DNA from 4 places in the Nesterenkonia suensis genome. Region 2 is predicted to be linked to each of the others. Evidence: riboswitches for the same ligand, from Rfam matches in the RefSeq annotation. Region 2 holds a riboswitch; each other region holds the start of a gene.
The links. Region 2 has a riboswitch for S-adenosylmethionine ahead of ACYVKI_RS13950 (ABC transporter ATP-binding protein). Riboswitches for the same ligand answer to the same signal wherever they lie in the genome.
Positions count from the first base shown of each region.

Region 1: it holds a riboswitch for S-adenosylmethionine, as region 2 does, so the genes downstream of both, ACYVKI_RS01935 (nitrite/sulfite reductase) here and ACYVKI_RS13950 (ABC transporter ATP-binding protein) in region 2, are expected to answer to the same signal.
Region 3: it holds a riboswitch for S-adenosylmethionine, as region 2 does, so the genes downstream of both, ACYVKI_RS00865 (methylenetetrahydrofolate reductase) here and ACYVKI_RS13950 (ABC transporter ATP-binding protein) in region 2, are expected to answer to the same signal.
Region 4: it holds a riboswitch for S-adenosylmethionine, as region 2 does, so the genes downstream of both, ACYVKI_RS01670 (O-acetylhomoserine aminocarboxypropyltransferase/cysteine synthase family protein) here and ACYVKI_RS13950 (ABC transporter ATP-binding protein) in region 2, are expected to answer to the same signal.

Region 1 is NZ_BAAGRN010000001.1:441,997-446,773, reverse strand. Features, by position in the region: gene ACYVKI_RS01940 (phosphoadenylyl-sulfate reductase) at 1-712, opposite strand, end outside; gene ACYVKI_RS01935 (nitrite/sulfite reductase) at 709-2,433, opposite strand; SAM riboswitch class I at 2,437-2,523, opposite strand; gene ACYVKI_RS01930 (ABC transporter substrate-binding protein) at 2,638-3,594, opposite strand; gene ACYVKI_RS01925 (ABC transporter permease) at 3,619-4,281, opposite strand; gene ACYVKI_RS01920 (ABC transporter permease) at 4,278-4,777, opposite strand, start outside.
Region 2 is NZ_BAAGRN010000025.1:74,273-79,049, forward strand. Features, by position in the region: gene ACYVKI_RS13940 (hypothetical protein) at 362-490, opposite strand; SAM riboswitch class I at 498-609, opposite strand; gene ACYVKI_RS13945 (flavin reductase family protein) at 988-1,608, shown strand; SAM riboswitch class I at 1,718-1,837, shown strand; gene ACYVKI_RS13950 (ABC transporter ATP-binding protein) at 1,848-2,720, shown strand; gene ACYVKI_RS13955 (aliphatic sulfonate ABC transporter substrate-binding protein) at 2,862-3,998, shown strand; gene ACYVKI_RS13960 (ABC transporter permease) at 3,998-4,777, shown strand, end outside.
Region 3 is NZ_BAAGRN010000001.1:197,005-201,781, forward strand. Features, by position in the region: gene metE (5-methyltetrahydropteroyltriglutamate--homocysteine S-methyltransferase) at 1-1,838, opposite strand, end outside; gene ACYVKI_RS00865 (methylenetetrahydrofolate reductase) at 2,022-3,026, opposite strand; SAM riboswitch class IV at 3,089-3,228, opposite strand; gene ACYVKI_RS00870 (helix-turn-helix transcriptional regulator) at 3,397-3,684, opposite strand; gene ACYVKI_RS00875 (sodium-dependent bicarbonate transport family permease) at 3,808-4,740, shown strand; gene ACYVKI_RS00880 (P-II family nitrogen regulator) at 4,751-4,777, shown strand, end outside.
Region 4 is NZ_BAAGRN010000001.1:387,834-392,610, forward strand. Features, by position in the region: gene ACYVKI_RS01660 (acetyl-CoA C-acyltransferase) at 1-55, shown strand, start outside; gene ACYVKI_RS01665 (alpha/beta fold hydrolase) at 225-1,100, opposite strand; SAM riboswitch class IV at 1,310-1,426, shown strand; gene ACYVKI_RS01670 (O-acetylhomoserine aminocarboxypropyltransferase/cysteine synthase family protein) at 1,566-2,954, shown strand; gene metX (homoserine O-acetyltransferase MetX) at 3,058-4,173, shown strand; gene ACYVKI_RS01680 (SGNH/GDSL hydrolase family protein) at 4,237-4,777, opposite strand, start outside.

The sequences.
Region 1 (4,777 bases), on a different contig from region 2:
TGTGGATGCCGCATTCGACCTTCCCGCTGCCGGACCAGCGGCCGGCGCGGGGGTCCTCGCCCTCGGCGACGGGGCGGGTGCAGGGGCGACAGCCGATGGAGGGGTAGCCGTTCTGCAGCAGCAGATTCACCGGCAGAGCGTGGCGGTTCGAGTAGTCGACGAGGTCGTCGAAGCTCCAGGAGGCGACCGGGTTGACCTTGATCAGCCCGTGCAGCTCGTCGAAGGTGACCAGCGGGGTGTCCACCCGCGTGGGAGCCTCGTCCCGACGCACTCCGGTGAACCAGAGCTTGTAGCCGCTCAGCGCCTCGGCGAGCGGCTCCATCTTTCGCATCCGGCAGCAGGCGGCGGGGTCCCGGCCGAACAGGTCCTTGCCGTACTCGGCGTCCTGCTCCGCCACGGTCAGCTTCGGGGTGACGTCGACGACGGTCACGTCCAGCTGGCGGGCGACCTCGTCACGGGCGGCGAGCGTCTCGGTGAAGTGGTAGCCGGTCTCCAGGAACAGCACGTCCACGCCGGGCAGCTGCTCAGCCACCAGGGCAGGCAGCACGGCGTCCGCCATGGAGCAGGCCACCGCGACGTCGGCGGTGTCCACGTTCCGCGCCACCCAGCCGATGACCTGATCGGCGGAGGCCTCCCAGCCGAGCTCCTCGGCCCCGGCGGCCGCCAGGGACCGCAACCGGTCCGCTGTGGTGAAGTCTGTGGTGGTCGTCATGCCGGCTCGACCTCCTTCTTCTGTAGCTCGGACTCGTCGACGCGGTGGCTCCACTGGGCGAAGGTCTCGCCGGACTGGCGTCCGGCCAGGTAGCGGCGCACGAGCAGCTCCACATAGTCGACGAGCTCCTCAGCAGTGACCTTCAGCCCGCGCACAGTGCGCCCGAGACCGGCCTCGTCACGGTCGACGAAGGTGAGCCCCCCGCCGAGGTGGACCTGGAAGCCGGGGCTCTTGCCGCCGTCGCCGTCCGGCAGCAGCTGGCCTTTGAGTCCGATGTCCGCCGTCTGGATCCGGGCGCAGGAGTTGGGGCAGCCGTTGATGTGCAGGCTCAGCCGGACCGGCATCTGATCGGCGACGTCGGCCAGGCGCTCCTCCAGCGCATCGATGGTCCGTGCCGCCGTGGTCTTGGTCTCCACGATGGCCAGCTTGCAGAACTCGATGCCGGTGCAGGCGATGGTGGAGCGGCGGAAGACGCTGGGCCGCGGATCCAGCCCCAGCTCCGCCAGACCGGCGGAGACGGCCTCGATCTCCTGTTCGGCGATGTCGAGGACCACCAGCTTCTGGTGCGGGGTGGTGCGCAGCCGGTGGGAGCCGTGACGTTCCAGCAGGTCGGCCAGCTCGATGAGCAGCGTGCCGGAGACCCGTCCCACGGTGGGGGTGACGCCGATGTAGTACCGGCCGTCCTTCTGCCGGTGGACGCCCACATGGTCCCCGGGGGTGTCCGGTGCGGCGGGCGGCGGACCGTCGGTGAGCCGCCGTCCGAGGTACTCGTCCTCGAGGATCTGACGGAACTTCGACGGCCCCCATTCGGCCAGCAGGAACTTCAGCCGGGCCTTGTTGCGCAGACGCCGGAAGCCGTAGTCACGGAACGTCTGGGTCACCGCGTGCCAGACCTCAGCGGCCTCCTCCTCGCGGACGAAGACCCCCAGCCGTTCGGCCAGCCGCGCATTGGTGGAGAGCCCTCCGCCGACCCACAGGTCATAGCCGGGGCCGTGCTCCGGGTGGAGCACCCCGACCAGGGAGAAGTCGTTGATCTCATGGACCACGTCCTGAGAGGGATGCCCGGTGATCGCGGACTTGTATTTCCGCGGCAGGTTCGCCAGCTCCGGGTCACCGATGTAGCGCCGGACGATCTCGGCGATCACCGGAGTGGGGTCGATGATCTCGTCCGCGGCGATGCCGGCCACCGGCGAGCCCAGGATCACGCGGGGGGTGTCTCCACAGGCCTCAGTGGTGCCCAGACCGACCGCCTCGAGGCGGCGCCAGATCTCCGGGACGTCCTCCACGGCCACCCAGTGCAGCTGGACGTTCTGCCGGTCGGTGACGTCCGCGGTGTCCCGGGCGAAGTCCCGGGAGATCTCGCCGATGACGCGCAGCTGCTCGGTGGTGAGGGCCCCGCCGTCGATCCGGACCCGCAGCATGAAGTACTTGTCGTCGACCTCCTCGGGCGGCAGGGAGTTGTGGGCCCCTGCCGGCACTCCGGGCCGCCGCTGGGTGTAGAGGCCCCACCAGCGGAATCGGCCGCGCAGGTCATCGGGGTCGATGGAGTCGAAGCCCTGCTTCGAATAGATCTGCTCGATCCGCTCGCGGACGTTCAGACCGTTGTCCGCCTGTTTGAACTCTTCGTTGTGGTTCAGCGGATCGGTGCCGTCGATCTTCCACTGTCCGTTCGGGCGCTTCGCGGGCCGTCGGGTGGGCGCGGCAGACACGTCAGTGCTCATGCTCCTCCATCGCTTCTGGCGTGAGCACCCGGCTCTCCCGGGTTGCTGCGGCGTCGTGGAGCCAGATCTCTCGGCCGCTCTGGATGGTCGGTGGTGTGAGCACCACGCTACTGCACGTCGCCGCACAGACGAAGATTCGACGTCACATGCCGTCATCTATGTTCATGTGTTCACCCCGCATGCGCAGTGCTCGCAAGCGGGTGCTCAGGTGTCGTCGAGCCCTTTCTCCTTCAGCCAGTCGGCGGCGACCTCCGCAGCAGGAGCCTGGTCATCCACGCTGGCCGCGTTGAGCCCATTGAGCTCCTCCTGGCTCAGCTCCGCGGTGACCGCCTCGATCAGTGCCGACGCCTCCGCGTCCACGGACTCGGAGACGAGCGGGACGATGTTCTGCGGCAGGACCAGCTCCTCCGGGTCCTCCAACCTCACCAGGTCATGGGCCTCGATAGCAGGGTCGGCGCTGTAGATGTCGGCGACCTGCACGTCACCGTCCAGCAGCGCGCGCACCGTCAGCGGCCCGCCGGAGTCCTCCACCGGCACCAGGGTGATCTCCACCCCGTAGACCTCCTGCAGCCCCTGCGGCCCATACGGACGGGTCTCGAACTCGGAGTTCGCCGCGATGCTGAGCTCCTCGTCGACGTCGGCGAGGTCGCCCACGCTGCTCAGCCCGCGCTCCTGGGCGAACTCCCCGGTGACCACGAAGCTGTCCTGATCGGTGGCCTCAGCCGGTGACAACGCGGAGATGCCCTCCGGCAGGCTGTCCTCCAGTCCGGCGAGGACGCTCTCGAGGTCCGACGCCTCAGACTCCGGGTCCACATACTGCAGCAGGTTCCCGGCATACTCCGGAAAGACGTCGATCTCCCCGGACTCCAGCTCCGGCATGTAGACCTCACGCTGACCAATGTCGAACTGCCGGTCCACCTCGTGGCCGGCCGCCTCCAGACGCTGGGCATAGAGCTCGGCGATGATTGTGTTGGAGTAGTACTGCTGGGATCCGACGACGATCGCACCGCCCTCGCCGCCCTCACCGTCACCCCCGCCCTCGGCCAGCGGATCCTCGGCGCCGCAGGCGGTCAGCCCGAGCGCGGCCAGACCGAGCAGCGTGACAGGCCCGCGCCCGCGCACGGCGAGACGGCTGACGGATCTCTTGACGGGGTGGGGCACGGGGCTCACATCCTCTCCTGAGGCTCAGACGATCCCGGGGATCCTCCTGAGCATCCGCTGGGCGATGACGAACACGGCGTCGGCCAGGACTGCCACGGTGATGACCATGAACGACGCTCCCAGCATCATGGCATAGTCATGGTTGCGCAGGCCCAGGAACAGCGGCCGACCCAGTCCCCCGGCACCCACATAGGCTGCCAGCGTGGCCGTGGCGATGACCTGGAGCGTCGCCAGGCGGATGCCGCCGAGGATCAGTCGCAGTCCCAGCGGCACCTCCACTGTGGTCAGCACCTGCCACGGGCTCAGCCCCTGGGCACGGGCCGCGTCCACCACCCGGCGGTCCACCGCCTCCACTCCCGCGTACGCGCCGGCGATGATCGACGGCACAGCCAGCACCACGAAGGCGATCATCGGCGCGGTGAGCCCGATGCCCACCGCCAAGGCGGTCAGGGTGATCAGCCCCAGCGTGGGCAGCGCCCGAGCGGCACCGGTGGACAGCACCGCCACCGCACGGCCTCGCCCCGTGTGCCCGATGATCAGCCCGATCGGCAGGGCCACCAGCACCGAAATCCCGACCGCCAGCACCGTGTACCAGAGGTGCTCGGCGATGCGCACTCCGAGCCCTCCCGGACCGGCCCAGTTCTCTATGCTGAGCACCCACTGGAGGGCGTCGACGAGCGGAGTCATCCCGTCGCCCCGGCCCGCCGGTGCTGCCAGGGCATGGCCAGCCGACCCAGCGCCACCAGCAGCAGGTCCACCACGACGGCGAGCACCACCGTCATCACGATGCCCGCCACGATCGAGGGCACGATGCCGCGCTGGAAGCCGTCGGTGAACAGCGAGCCGAGGCTGGTGACCCCCAGCACCGCGGAGACGCTGACCATGCTCAGCGTGCTCACCGAGACGACTCGCAGCCCGGCGAGCAGGGCCGGGCCGGCCAGCGGCAGCTCGACGGTGAGGAACGCGCCCATCCGGGAATGTCCGACCGCAGTGGCGGCCAGTCGGACATCATCCGAGACGGCGGCGAAGGCGTCCGCAGCTGATCGGACCATCAGCGCCAGGCCGAAGAGGGTCAGGGCGACGACCACGTTCAGCGTGTCCCGGACTCCGGTGCCGATCAGGATCGGCAGCACGATGAACAGGGGAAGCGACGGGATCGCATAGAGCAGACCGACCGAACCCA
Region 2 (4,777 bases):
GCGGTGGACCGTCCGCGCAGGAGGTTCTGCACCACCACATCACGTCTGCCTCACCAGATCTGCTGGGGCAGACGTGATCTGACCGTGCGAAACGGTGAGGAGGAGTGAGGATGGACGACGGCGGCAGGGACGGGACGCACGTGCAGCGAGCCGGTGCTGAGGACGCCGGGCGTCGCCCTGGCAGAGGCCCCGGCGGATGCGCCTGATGCCGACGCCCGGCGATTCTACCGCCGCCAGGGCTTCCAGGAGATCGACCCCAAGACGGGAGACCACGCCCTGCTGATGCAGCACCAGAGAGGAACTCCCGACGCCGACCACGCGGCCATGCCCAGTGAAACCACGGGGCCGACGTCGGGAGAGTCTATGGGGCGCCGGAAGGCGCCGCACCGGAGGCGGGACGCGCGGTCCGGCGGACGCCGTCGACGCCGTGGTGGATCCCGTGGCGCCGCGCGGCGTGGAGGGTCATGAACACATGACGTGGTGAGATCATCAGGCAGTCTCCATCGTCTCTGGCGGTAGCACCGTTCCCCGGACCGCAAGGAGCGCGGCTGCACCGGGTGGTTGCTGCGACGTCGTCGAGCCAGATCTCTCGGTCGCTCTGGATGGGTTGGTGAATCCCAGCCTACGCCGCAGACCTGAACATTCGTCAAACTCCACGGATAAGTTCATGACATAGAACGTAAGAATGCGCGGACCGGGCTGCGTCACGTCCCCTCCTCCCCTCGACCTCCCATTCCCCCCCTCGAGGAGCCCGAACCCTCTCTCACGGCCCTCCCTCCGGCTCCTCGGCCGGCTCCTCAGCCAGCCCCCCTCGGACACGCCGTTGAAGGTCTCGACCGGCGTCCGTACGCTGGCCTGACGAGACCTTCCCGAGCGACTGAGAGATCGGGCTCGACGACGCCGCAGCCACCCTGCGACGTGCCCCGCCTGCCTGGCGAGCACGTCGGAGGCGGTGTTGCCGCCAGGACCGATGGGAGCTGATCCTCCATGAGCGCAGCACTGGCCACCCCTGGGCCCCCTGCGACCACCCCGACCCCTGCGACCACTGCCGAGGCGCCCGTGCAGAAGACCCACGACGTCGTCGCCTCCCGCGAGGCCACCCCGCTGAGCACCATCGACCCGGGGGAGCTGCGTGAGGTCTTCGGACGCTTTCCACAGAGCGTGGTCGTCGTCGCCGCCGCAGTGGACGGCCGCCCGGAGGGACTCGTCGCCTCCACCTTCACGGTCGGAGTCTCGCTGGAGCCGCCGCTGGCCACCCTGGCGGTGCAGCACAGCTCCTCCACCTGGCCGAAGCTCGTCGGCGCGGATGCGGAGCTGGGCATCTCCCTGATCGGTCGCGGCCAGGAGGCGCTGTGCCGGAAGATCGCCTCCAAGGATCGTCAGAGCCGCTTCTCCGGGGTAGACCTCACCACCGGAGCGCGGGGCGCGATCACGCTCGACGGCGCACCGGTCACCTTCACCACGCGCATCCACGATCAGGTCCGGGCCGGGGATCACGACATCATCGTGCTCGAACTGCTCGACCTCGCCGTCGAGGAGGACGCCGAAGCGCTGGTGTTCCACCAGAGCCGGTTCCGAACCCTCGACCCGCTCTCCTCCGAGAGCTGACCCCTCCCCTCCTGCGAAGCGCTGCCGAGCAAGCCCCCGCTCCGGGGATGTCTCATACTGTGACATCTCCTTTGCCCGGTCGGCCCCGATGTGCGTAGGGTTGACAGTGCCACCATCCCGAGCGGCTGAGAGATCTGGCTCGACGACGCCGCAGCAACCTTCGGATGCGCTGATGGGCCGTCTGTGCCCATCGCATCAGAAAAGGTGCTACCGCCAGGATCGATGGGAGAGATATTCCTATGGGTTCCTCTGCACCCACACTCGCCCCCCGCGAGTCTGACCTGTTCACCTCTGGACCGTCCGGCGGCACGGCCGTGCTCGAACGACCCGCCGCCGCGGCCACCCACTCCTTGGACGTCGAGCTGCGTGACGTCGGACGCAGCTTCGACGGTTGCACCGTGCTGCGCGACGTCGACCTGCACGTCTCCCCCGGTGAGGTGGTCGCCATCCTGGGTGCCTCCGGCTGCGGGAAGTCCACCCTGCTGCGTGCCGTCGGCGGCCTGGACACCGGGCACACCGGGACGGTCGTCATCGACGGCACCCCCGTGCGCACCTATGACGAGCGCACCGCCGTCGGGTTCCAGGAGCCACGGCTGCTGCCCTGGCGCTCAGTCCACCGCAACGTCTCGCTGGGCCTGCCACGCGGCGTCCCCAAGGCTGAGGGCCAGGATCGGGTCGATGAGCTGCTCGAGCTGGTCGGCCTCGCCGAACGCGCCCAGCTGCGCCCGCGGGAGATCTCCGGAGGGATGGCGCAGCGCGCCTCGCTGGCCCGAGCGCTGGCCCGGCGCCCCGGAGTGCTGCTGCTGGACGAGCCCTTCGGCGCCCTGGATGCGCTGACCCGGCTGAAGATGCAGGACCTGCTGCTCGACGTCCACGCGCAGACCGGCACCACCGTGCTGCTGGTGACCCACGACGTCGACGAAGCCCTCCAGCTCGCCGACCGCATCCTGCTGCTCGGCCCTGACCCCTCCGGTGACGCCCGAGAGGGCGCCACCGTCTCCCGGCTGCTCACCGTTCCGGGCAGCCGACCCCGCGACCGCGCCTCCGCCGAGCTGGCCGCCCTGCGCGGTGAGCTGCTCGCCGGGCTCGGTGTCGACGCCCACGCACATTGACCCCGTCCGCTCTGCCCTGCGCGGGCGTCCGAGCATGACCCGCACGCCCCTGGTCTCCGCCGGGCGGCGCCAGCGAGAGTCCGTCTCGGCCGGGGCGCAGGCAGAGCGACGACCACCACCCACGAAAGGTCCGTTCACCTCATGCCCAGCCTGACCACTCCCTCCCCCCGTCCTGTCCCCGGCGCTGTCCCCGGCGCTGTCCCCGGCGCTGTCGGCCGCACCAGCCGCCAGCTCAGCCGGGCCGCCCGCACCGCGATCGCCGGCGTCGGCGTGACGCTCCTGGCCGCCGGCTGCGTAGAGGGCGAAGGCAACGGCGCCGGAGCCGACGGCGAGTTGGAGACCCTCAGCATCGACTTCGCCACGTACAACCCGCTCAGTCTGGTGATGATGGAGCACGGCTGGCTCGAGGAGGAGCTGGCTGAGGCCGGCACCGACGTCGAGTGGATCCAGTCCCACGGCTCCAACGACGCCAACGAGAAGCTGCGTGCCGGGGCGATCGACCTGGGCTCCACGGCCGGCTCGGCGGCGCTGCTGGCCCGCGCCAACGGCTCACCGATCCACATGGTCCTCATCGAGAACCAGCCCGAATGGTCAGCATTGGTCACCTCCCCGGATTCCGGCATCGGCGACGTGGAGGACCTGGAGGGCGCCTCGGTGGCCGCCACCCTGGGCACGGACCCGTACTTCTTCCTGGTGCAGTCCCTGCAGGAGGCCGGTCTGGAGATCGGCGACGTCGAGGTGCAGAATCTGCAGCATGCCGACGGCCACACTGCGCTGGCCAATGGGGACGTCGACGCCTGGGCCGGGCTGGACCCGATCATGGCGGGCGCCGAGGCCGACGGCCAGGAGCTCTTCTACCGCAACGTGGACTTCAACACCTACAGCGTCATCAACGCGACCGAGTCGTTCATCGACGATCACCCGGAGGTCGTCCAGACCGTGGTGGACGTCTATGAGCAGGCGCGTCAGTGGGCCCTGCAGAACCCGGACGAGACGGCAGAGATCCTCGCCGAGTACGGAAACATCGACTTGGAGGTCGCCGAGACCGTCATCCAGGAGCGGTCGAACTTCGAGGTCGACCCGGTCCCCGGCGAGGCTCAGCACCAGGTGCTCCAGGAGGTCGGCCCGATCTTCATCGACACCGGCGACGTCTCCAGCCAGGACAGCATCGACGACGCCCTGGAGACCCTGTTCCACCCGGAGTTCGCGGAGAATCGTGCCGCCACTGAGGCAGAAGGGGCCGACGATGAGGCCACGATCGTCGAGGATGATGAGTGATGAGCCAGACGCTGCCCGATGACGCCCACCCCCGGGCCGAGGCGGCCCGCCTGCAGTCCGCCGAGCCGGCGCAGGCGGTGGGCGAACGGGACTCTGCCGCGCCCCCGGCGGTGACCGACCCGGACAGTCCGACCGCTGCAGTGCCCGCTCCGGTGCGCCGGATCCCGGGAGGACGGGTCCTGCTCGGAGCGATCGTGCCGCTGGCGCTGCTGGGACTCTGGTACGGCGTCGCGGCCTCCGGGATGTTCTCCCCCGTGCAGCTGCCGGCCCCGCAGACCGTGCTCAGCGCCGGCGTGGAGCTGTTCGAACGCGGGGAGCTCTACCAGCACATCGCGATCTCCGTGCAGCGTGTGCTGCTCGGCTTCGGCATCGGCGCCGGCCTGGGCCTGGTGGTGGGCTCGCTGCTGGGACTCTCCCGTGTCGCCGACACCCTGCTGCACCCCACGGTCGGAGCGTTCCGTGCGGTCCCCTCCCTGGCCTGGGTGCCGCTGCTGATCCTGTGGATGGGGATCCATGAAGACTCCAAGGTCACGCTGATCGCGATCGGCGCGTTCTTCCCGGTGTTCACCGCCGTGCACTCTGCCCTGCGGCATGTGGATCCGCATCTGGTGGAGGCAGGCCGCGCGTTCGGGTATCACGGGCTGCGACTGCTGGTCACCGTTCAGCTGCCGGCAGTGGTGCCCAGTGTGTTCTCCGGGCTGCGTCTGGCTCTGGCACAGGCCTGGCTGTTCCTGGTGGCCGCGGAGCTGATCGCCTCCTCCATGGGGCTGGGCTTCCTG
Region 3 (4,777 bases), on a different contig from region 2:
AAGGACCAGGCCAGGATCGTCACCGGGCCGGTCAGCATGCCCTTGACGGGCCGGCGGGTCAGTGAGGCGGCGTAGCGGGTCCACTCCACAGTGATCGGGTCCGGGCGGTGCACGTCGCCGAAGAGGATCGGCGGTCGCAGGCAGCGCGAGCCGTAGGACTGCACCCAGCCGTGGGCGGTGGTGATGAACCCCTCCAGGTTCTCCGCGAAGTACTGGACCATGTCATTGCGCTCCGCCTCGCCATGCACCAGCACGTCCAGACCCAGGTCCTCCTGGCGGCGGATGCAGTCGGCGATCTGCCCGCGGATGGCCTGCTCGTATCCCTGCTGGTGGAGGGCGCCGCGTCGGTGGGCGGCCCGCACTCGGCGGATCTCGGGGGTCTGCGGGAACGAGCCGATCGTGGTGGTCGGCAGCGGCGGCAGATCCAGAGCCGCCTCCTGCGCGGCCCGGCGGTGTTCGGCGTCGGCCCGCCGACGGTCCTGGGGCAGCACCTCGTCCAGACGACGGCGCACCGCCTCCACCCGGACCTGCGGGTGCTGCTCCCGGAGCCTGCGACGCGAGGCATCATCGGCGCGCAGCCCCTCCAGAGCGTCCGGGACTTCGGAGAGGTGACCGGCCAGTGCCAGCACCTCGCCGACCTTCTGGTCCGCGAAGGCGAGCCAGCCGGCCACCTGCGGGTCCAACTGCGTCTCGCGGGCGGCGTCATGGGGGACATGCAGCAACGACGTGGAGCTGCTGACCGTCAGCGGACCCTCGTGGCGCTCCCGCAGCTGGTCCAGCAGCCCGGCGGCCCGGGCCACACCGGTGCGCCACACGTTCAGCCCGCCGACGACGCCGGCGGCCACAGTCCGTCCGGTCAGCGGCTCCAGGGCCTGCTCCGGGGGGAGCACGCCACGTTCGAGGTCGAGGCCCACCGCCTCGACGCCGGCTGCGCCGAGGACTGCCAGGGCGTCGTCGCCGGCGGTGCCGTAGCTCACCGGCACGAACAGCGCCGGGCGCTCCGTGAGCCCCGCGAACGCCGTATAGGCGGTGCGCAGGCCGGTGACGATCTGCTCCCGCGGGAGGTCCCAGCCGTCGGAGGCGAGGGCGGGCTCCTCCAGCTGCACCCAGGCCGCGCCGGCGTCCTGGAGGGCGCCGAGCAGGGTGGAGTAGGCGGTCACCAGCTCATCGAGCCGGTCGAACCGAGACTCCTGGGCGAGGCTGCCGTCGGTGCCGTCGGCGGGGCTCTCGGCGGAGCTGACGGCCTTGGCCAGCAGCAGGAAGCTCACCGGGCCCAGCAGGGTGGGCCGGGGGAGGGCCGCACCGGCCGTCTCGGCGGCCAGATCGCGGAAGGTGCGGAAGCGCTCGGCGACGGCGTCCGGCTGAGGGGAGAAGGCGACGTCGGGCTCGATCTCCGGCACGTAGTAGTGATAGTTGGTGTCGAACCACTTGGTCAGCTCCAGCGGCTCCACCGTGGAGGTGCCGCGGGCCAGCGCGGAGACCAGTGCCAGACCCTCACCGGAGTCCGGGGAGGCGGCGGAGAACCCGGCCTCGCGGAAGCGCCGTGGCACCAGGCCGAGCAGCACCGAGGCGTCCAGGACCTGATCGATCACGGCGCCGTCGGCCGGGATCGCCGAGTCCGCCTCCAGGCCGAGGCCTGCCAGATGGCCCAGGGTGCGGGTGCGGTGGGCGCGGACCGCCTCGCGCAGCGCGGCGACGTCTCCGCCGCGCCAATGGGCCTCCAGCGCCTTCTTGATCTCCCGGTTCGGTCCGATACGCGGGTATCCGAGTACGGTGGCCGGCAGGGCGGGAACCTGAGCGGGCGGCTGGTCCTCGGGGCGGGCAGGGGCGGTGGTCATGATGTCTCCTCTGTCAGATGTGTCAGGTGTGTCTGGGGTCAGACGCAGGTGATGGACGGGTCGCATGGAGTGCCCGGGCGGTTCGTCCCGGGTGAGGCGGCAGGGCGCACCAGGACAGCCGACCGCGACGCGGTCCGCAGGCATGAAGGGGCCCTGTGAGGTGGGGAGCGGTGCGCTCCGGCGTCAGGACAGCTCGGGTAGGACCCGCTGCTGACGTGCGGCATCCCGGATCCTGAGGTGATCGAGGATCGCCAGAGCGGCCGGGTGTTGGTTGAACGTGAACAGGTGCAGCCCGGGACATCCGAGCTCGAGGACCGCGTCGATCAGGTTCAGCGTGGCGGCCACCCCGCGGCGTCGTCGTTCGGCCGGGTCTGCGACGTCGAGGTAGTCCAACAGGTGCTGCGGCACCGGAACTCCCGAGATCTCCTCCAGACGCCGCAGCCGCGTGGGGCTCGTCAGCGGGGCCAGCCCGGCGACCACGGGCAGGTGGATGCCCTGAGATCGGGCGTCGTCCACCAGACGGGCGTAGTCCTCGGGGTCATAGAACACCTGGGTGATCGCGTAGTCGGCGCCGGCCTCCTGCTTCTCCCACAGTGCGCACAGGTCCGCCGCGTGGTCCCTGTCCGTGCCGGAGGGAGGATAGGCGGCCACTGAGATGGACACCGGACGGGCGCCCGGCCCCTTGGGAGGGTCCAGCCGCTCGTCCTCCACCTCGCGGACCAGGCGCACCACCTCGGCGGCCCGATTCAGTCCGCCGGGCTGGTGGACCCACTGCCGGCCCCCGTCGGGAGAATCCCCTCGCAGGGCCAGGACGTCCCGGACGCCGAGGTCCAGCAGCTGCTCCACGGCGCGGCGCACCTGGGCAGGAGTGCTTCCTGCGCTGATGAGGTGTGCCATCACGGGGGCGGGGGTGCTCCGGAGCAGGTGCCGGATGACCTCCAGGTTGGCCCCCTCGGGTTGGTTGTGGCCGTGGGTGACGGAGAAGTAGTCCGGACCGGCCTCGGCCAGCAGCTCGATGCTGCGCCAGGGGTCGCGGCCAGCGGTGGCGGGACGCGGCGGGAAGACCTCGAAAGAGATCAGCGAGCGGCGTCGGGTGCGCTGCACCAAGTAGGAGGTGTGTGACGTGTGGTCGTCCGAATCCAGGGCGTGCTGAGGCAGAGTGCCGGCGGACGGCACAGATGGTGTCATGGAGGGTCCTCCGTGTGGGGCGTTCATCATCGTTCATGAGGCGCCACAGGGAGGCTTCCCCTGCGCCGTGCTTGCCGCTGAAGATAAATTCATCGCAGTGAATACGAGTTTCGCGGCCGGATCGTCATCTGGGGCACCCCGTCACGCGGGAAAGGGTTGCCGACCGGCCAAGCCAGAGCTTATGTGACCGGTTCTCGTGATCCTTCGGTGTTCTTCTCTGCCACGACGCTAGCACGGTCGGGCATGCGAGAGAAGGGTCGACGTCATGGATGACGATATATGAACATAATGAACACGGGGTGCTGGCGTGAGGTGTGCGGCAGGGCGTGAGGCGTGTCCACGCGTCTCGTGGAGCGGTGCATCGACTGTGTCACGCAGGAGGGTCGCCGAGCGTGGCGAGGAGCTCTCCGATGCTGTGATGGCGCTCGAGGGGATGCCGAAGGGGCCGGTCGCGATGGATTCGATATCGATTGCGGCGGCCTTCGCGCTCCCTGTCGACGTATCCGTCGGCGATCAGGTCCGCCAGGATCCGCTGGGCGGCGCGCTCGGTGATCCCGACCTTCCGAGCGATCTCCCGGACGAGCATGCCGGGCTCTCTGGCGACGCAGAGGATGACATGGGCGTGGTTGGTGAGGAAGGTCCACTCTGAATCCGGCACGGGGTCAGTATAGATCCAGGGTGACAGAATAAACATGAAACAAAAGTCGTGTATTGTGTGTCAGCAATGGGGCGGCCGCCCGGTGGCCCCGTCGTGCAGGACCCTCCCGGAAGGACCCGCTGCATGCTCGACCCGGTCATCCTCTTCTTCGTCCTCGGCATCGCGGCCGGACTGCTGCGTTCTGAGCTGCGGCTGCCTGCCGCCGTCTATGAGCTGGTGACCATCGTGCTGCTGCTGGCCATCGGGCTCAAAGGAGGCGTGGAGCTGGCGAAGCAGCCCCTGGGAGAGCTGCTGCCGCAGATGGTCGGAGTGGTGGCCATGGGGTTCCTCCTCGCCCTCGCCGCGTTCCCTGTGCTCCGACTCCTGGGACGGCTGGCTCGCGTGGATGCCGCGTCGATCGCCGCGCACTATGGCTCTGTGAGCGTCGGCACCTACGCTGTGGCCGTTGCCTATCTCGGCAGTCGCCGTGTGCCTTTCGAAGAACACATGCCGTTGCTGCTGGTCATTCTGGAGGTGCCGGCGATCCTCGTCGGGATCGTGCTAGCCAGGGGCGTCAGCCGGTCCACACGCTGGGGCTCGGTGATGCACGAGGTGTTCCTGGGCAAGGGCATCGTGCTCCTGCTGGGGGGTCTGCTCATCGGCTGGGCCTCCGGGCCTGAAGGCGTCGTTCCGCTCGAGCCTCTGTTCATGGACCTCTTCAAGGGGATTCTGGCATTGTTCCTCCTGGAGATGGGGCTCATCACGGCAGGCCAGGTAGCAGGGCTCCGGAGACATGGGGTGTTTCTGGCCGCATTCGCCATCGGTATGCCGCTGTTCTCCGCAGTGGTGGGCACGGGAACAGCCATGCTGCTGGGCCTCTCCCTCGGGGGTACGGTGGTGCTGGCGACGCTGGCTGCCAGCGCGTCCTACATCGCGGTCCCGGCCGCCATGCGCATCTCCGTGCCGGAGGCGAACCCGACGCTGTCCTTGGCCGCCGCCTTGGGCATCACCTTTCCGTTCAACGTCCTGATCGGCATACCCATCTACCACGCCATGGCCACCTGGGTGCATGGCTAGGAGCAGGCTCATGGATCCGCACGCGCGCAAACTGCTG
Region 4 (4,777 bases), on a different contig from region 2:
CGCTGGTCTCTGCGGCGGTGGCGGCCAGGGGGATGCGCTGATCCTGAGGGCCTGAGGGCCTGAGGGGCCGGGCCCGGGCTGGTCCTCCGGACCTGTCCGGGCCGAGTGCTCGACCCCGCCGAGATTCCGGCACCCCATGCAGATCAGCGGGGTTCCGGAATCTTCACGGGGTCTTCTGCCGTGTCCTGCCGTGTCCTGCCGTGTCCTGCCGTGTCCTTCTGGGCTCAGCGGCGCTGGGCCATCCAGCGGAGGACCTCCTGGGTGATCTCCTCCCGCGTGGTCTCATTGAAGATCTCGTGACGCGCCCCGAGGTGCACGGACAAGGTGACGTCGGTCAGGCCCGCCTCCCGGTAGCGCTGCGCCAGGAGCTCGAGCAGCCGTCCGCCGTCCGCCAGAGGATCGTCCTGCCCCGAGATGATCAGCACCGGCAGTCGTTTCTCGATGCGGGCGAGGCGCTCCGGGTCGGCGAGCGTCGGCCCTCCCGCGAGGATCGCCGGTACCGTGTCCTCCGGCAGGTCGAAGCCGCACAGCGGGTCGGCCACATAGGCGTCCACCTCGGCGTCGTCACGGGAGAGCCACTCGTAGCCGGTGCGATGGTGGAATCCGGAGTTGAACGCCGCCAGCCCCGCCGGCTGGTCATCGTCCGCGGCGGCGCCGCTCATCATCTCTGCGAGGCCATCCACGGCGGTGGACCCGGAGAGCACGACCCCGGCGTACTGGGCAGAACGGCTCAGCAGAACCTCCTGCGCGGCCATGGATCCCATCGAGTGGGCGATCAGGAACAGCGGCAGCTCCGGATGCTCCTGACGGATCGAGGCGCCGAATGCTCCCAGGTCCTCGACCAGTCCGGCAAAGCCCGCCGGCCCGAAATCTCCGAAGCCGTCAGGGTCGGCCGAATGGCCATGTCCGCGGTGGTCGTGGGCGTGGACCAGGTACCCGGCCGCTGTGAGAGCCTGGGCCAGCCGGTCGTAGCGGCCTGCATGCTCGGCGACTCCGTGGGTGATCTGGACGACGCCGATCGGCGGCTCGGTGGGATCCCACAGGTAGGTGGCCAGTGGTGTGCCGTCGGACGGGGAGGCGAAGGTTGAGGTCGGCTGTATGGTGCTCCTGGTGTTCGTAGGGGCCGGTCGGGAGAGTGGCCAGCCTCACGATACGAGAAGTGACTATGAGGTAACAAGATGGTCGGCGCGTGGTGGACTCTCGATCGGCCGGCTGCGACGGCGGACGGCGTTGCCACAGGACGACACAGGACGACACAGGACGACACAGATTTGCCCGGAGCGCAGTCTGCAGGGCAGACTGTGGGGCAGGTCAAGAGTGCCAGCGTCAAACCCCGGTTTGCTGGCCGGCAACCCTCCAGTTCGCGGTGGGGTGCCCCGGGTGACGACCAGGCCCTGCCGCCCATGCGGCGGGGCAAGCGCGGGCCATCACACATCACAGTGCGGCCCAACCATCATGTCCTTCAGGACAGGGCCGCCCCACGGTGCAGCCTCTCGGGTCTCTGTGCCCGGAGTGTCTCCGAAGCCGGTCCTGTCACTATGACCGCATTGAACGGAGACACGTCCATGACGACCACTGAGAGCACCCAGGCTCCTCGTTTCGAGACCCAGCAGATCCACGCCGGGGCCTTCCCGGACCCGGTGACCGGTGCCCGAGCGCTGCCGATCCAGCAGACCACCTCCTTCGTCTTCCCGAGCACCGAAGCCGCGGCCAAGCGGTTCGGACTCGAGGAGCTCGGTCCCATCTACTCGCGTCTGACCAACCCCACCGTCGAGGCGGTGGAGAACAAGATCGCCGCACTGGAGGGCGGCGCCGGCGCCCTGCTGGTCTCCTCCGGCCAGGCCGCAGCGTCCCTGGCGCTGCTCAACATCGTCGAGACCGGCGGGCACATCGTCGCCTCCCCCTCCCTCTACGGCGGCACGCAGAACCTCTTCAAGCACACCCTGCCGAAGCTCGGAGTCGAGGTCACCTTCGTGGAGGACCCCGACGACACCGAGTCCTGGCGAGCCGCCATCCGTGAGAACACCGGGGCCTTCTTCGGCGAAGTCGTGGCCAACCCGCGCGGCGACGTCCTCGACCTCGAGGCCGTGGCGGAGGTCGCCCATGAGCATGGAGCGCCGCTGGTGGTGGACAACACGCTGACCAGCCCCTACCTGATCCGTCCGATCGAGCACGGCGCCGACGTCGTCATCCACTCGGCGACCAAGTTCCTCGGCGGACACGGTACGGCGATCGCGGGCGTCATCGTCGACTCGGGCAACTTCGACTACACCCAGAACCCCGAGCGCTTCCCGGGCTTCAACACCCCGGACGAGAGCTACCACGGCATCGTCTACGGGCGGGACCTCGGCGCCGACGGGATCTTCGGGGTCAACCTCTCCTACATCCTCAAGGCGCGAGTGCAGCTGCTCCGGGACCTCGGACCGGCCCTCTCCCCGCACAACGCCTTCGAGATCAACCTGGGCCTGGAGACCCTCAGCCTGCGCGTGGAGCGCCACGTGCAGAACGCCCAGCGGGTCGCCGAGTTCCTGGAGGCCCACCCGGCGGTCACGCGGGTCAGCTACCCGGGGCTGGTCTCCAGCCCCTGGTACGAGCGGGCGCAGCGCTACCTGCCCAAGGGGGTCGGTTCTGTGCTGGCCTTCGAGGTCGACGGCGGAGCCCCGGCAGGCCAGGCCGTGGTGGATGCGCTCGAGCTCCACTCTCTGGTGGCCAACGTCGGGGACGTCCGCTCCCTGGCGATCCACCCGGCCTCGACCACTCACCGCCAGCTGACCGAGGACGAGCAGCGGGCCGCCGGCGTCGTGCCCGGCCTGGTCCGACTCTCGGTGGGCCTGGAACACGTCGAGGACATCCTCGCCGATCTCGAGCAAGCCCTGCAGAAGGCCGTTCCGGCCGGTGCCCAGGGTCCGCAGAGTGAGAATCAGCCGGTCGCAGAGCCGGCGCCGGTGGGCTGAGGCTAGCCTGAGAGCCGACCGGAGCCGCCCGCTCTTGTGACCCGCTCCTCCGACTGACCGTCCCCGCCCAGCCAACCCGGACTGACTCAGGAGTTCCCGCCTCATGACCGCCCAGGTGCTGACCTCGACCCCCCGTCCCGCTGGCGCGCTCGCCGTCGTCGACGTCGGTGAGCACGTCTTCGAGACGGGAGGCAGGCTGCCTCAGGTGCAGCTGGCCTACGAGACCTGGGGCACGCTCAATGAGGCCCGGGACAACGCGATCCTGGTCGCCCACGCCCTCACCGGTGACACGCATGTCGCCTCCACCGACGTCGACCCGGCGCCGGGCTGGTGGGAGGGTCTGCTGGGGCCGGGGCGACCCATCGACACCACCCGGTGGTTCGTGGTCGCCCCGGCGATGGTCGGCGGATGCTACGGGTCCACGGGTCCGGCCTCACCGGATCCGGACGGCCGCCCCTGGGGCTCGCGCTTCCCCTTCACCACGATCCGCGACTCCGTGGAGCTGGAGGCTCGGTTGGCGGACCACCTGGGGATCGAGCAGTTCCATACGGTCATCGGCGGGTCCATGGGAGGGGCCCGGGTCCTCGAGTGGGCGGTGACCTTTCCGGATCGGGTGCGCGGTGCGGCGGTCTTCGCCTGCGGAGCGGCTTCCACCGCTGAGCAGATCGCCTTCGGCCAGGCCCAGATCAAAGCTATCGAGAACGACCCGCACTTCGCCGGCGGCGACTACTACGGCGGGCCGGACCCGGAGGACGGGCTGGGCCTGGCGCGCCGCATCGCCCACATCACGTACCGCACCGAGCATGAGTTCGGCGCCCGATTCCACCGGGAATCGCAGGACGAGGAGGATCCTTTCGCCTGGAGCGCACGGCGACGCGGTCGCTACCAGGTGGAGTCCTACCTGGACCACCAGGCGAAGAAACTGGTGAGCAGGTTCGACCCGAATGCCTACATCGTGTTGACCGAGGCGCTGATGAGTCACGACGTCGGCCGCGGCCGCGGCGGCGTCGCCCAGGCGCTGTCCCGGGTCACCGCCACCCCGTTCATCGCCGCCGTGGCCTCGGACCGGCTCTATCTGCCGGAGCAGTCCCGTGAGCTGGCGCAGCTGCTGCCCGGCGAGAACCGGGTGCACATGATCGCCTCACCGATCGGCCACGACGGCTTCCTCACCAGCCCCGAGCAGCTCGCCGACCAGATGCGCCAGACGCTCGGACTGTGACGTCCTGCACCGGGACGCCCTGCGCCGGCTTCGGGGCGGCACAGAGGTGGCCCCGGGACCGTGTCAGTCCTCGGCGGCTGAGGTCCCCGGCGGCATCACCCCGCCGAAGAGCGGTTCGAAGGTGGGGCGCTTGGCGGTCACCCCGTCCCCGGAGGAGCGGCCGCGCAGCCGCCGCACGACCCAGGGGAACAGGTGCTGACGAGCCCAGACGACGTCGTCGACCCGCGCTTCCCGCCAGCTGCGCTCCGGCACTGGTCGTGGTGTCGACGGCTCCAACTCGTGCCTCACATTGAGCGTGTCCAGCACCATGGTGGCGATCGTGTGGTGTCCCAGCGGGGAGAAGTGCAGTCGGTCCTCGTCCCACATCTGGGGGTGGGCCAGTTCCCGGAGCGACCACATGTCCGCCACCAGGGCGTCGTGCCGGGCGGCGACAGTGCGGATGTTCTCGTTGTAGATGGCCACCTTGCCGCGGATCGAGCCGACGACCGGGGTCTCCCGCACGTCGGGGCCGTTGAACAGCACCACTGTAGCGCCGGTGGTGGAGAGGATCTGGACCATGGTGTCCAACGTGCGGGCGGTCTCGTCAGGGTCGCCGCCGGGCCGG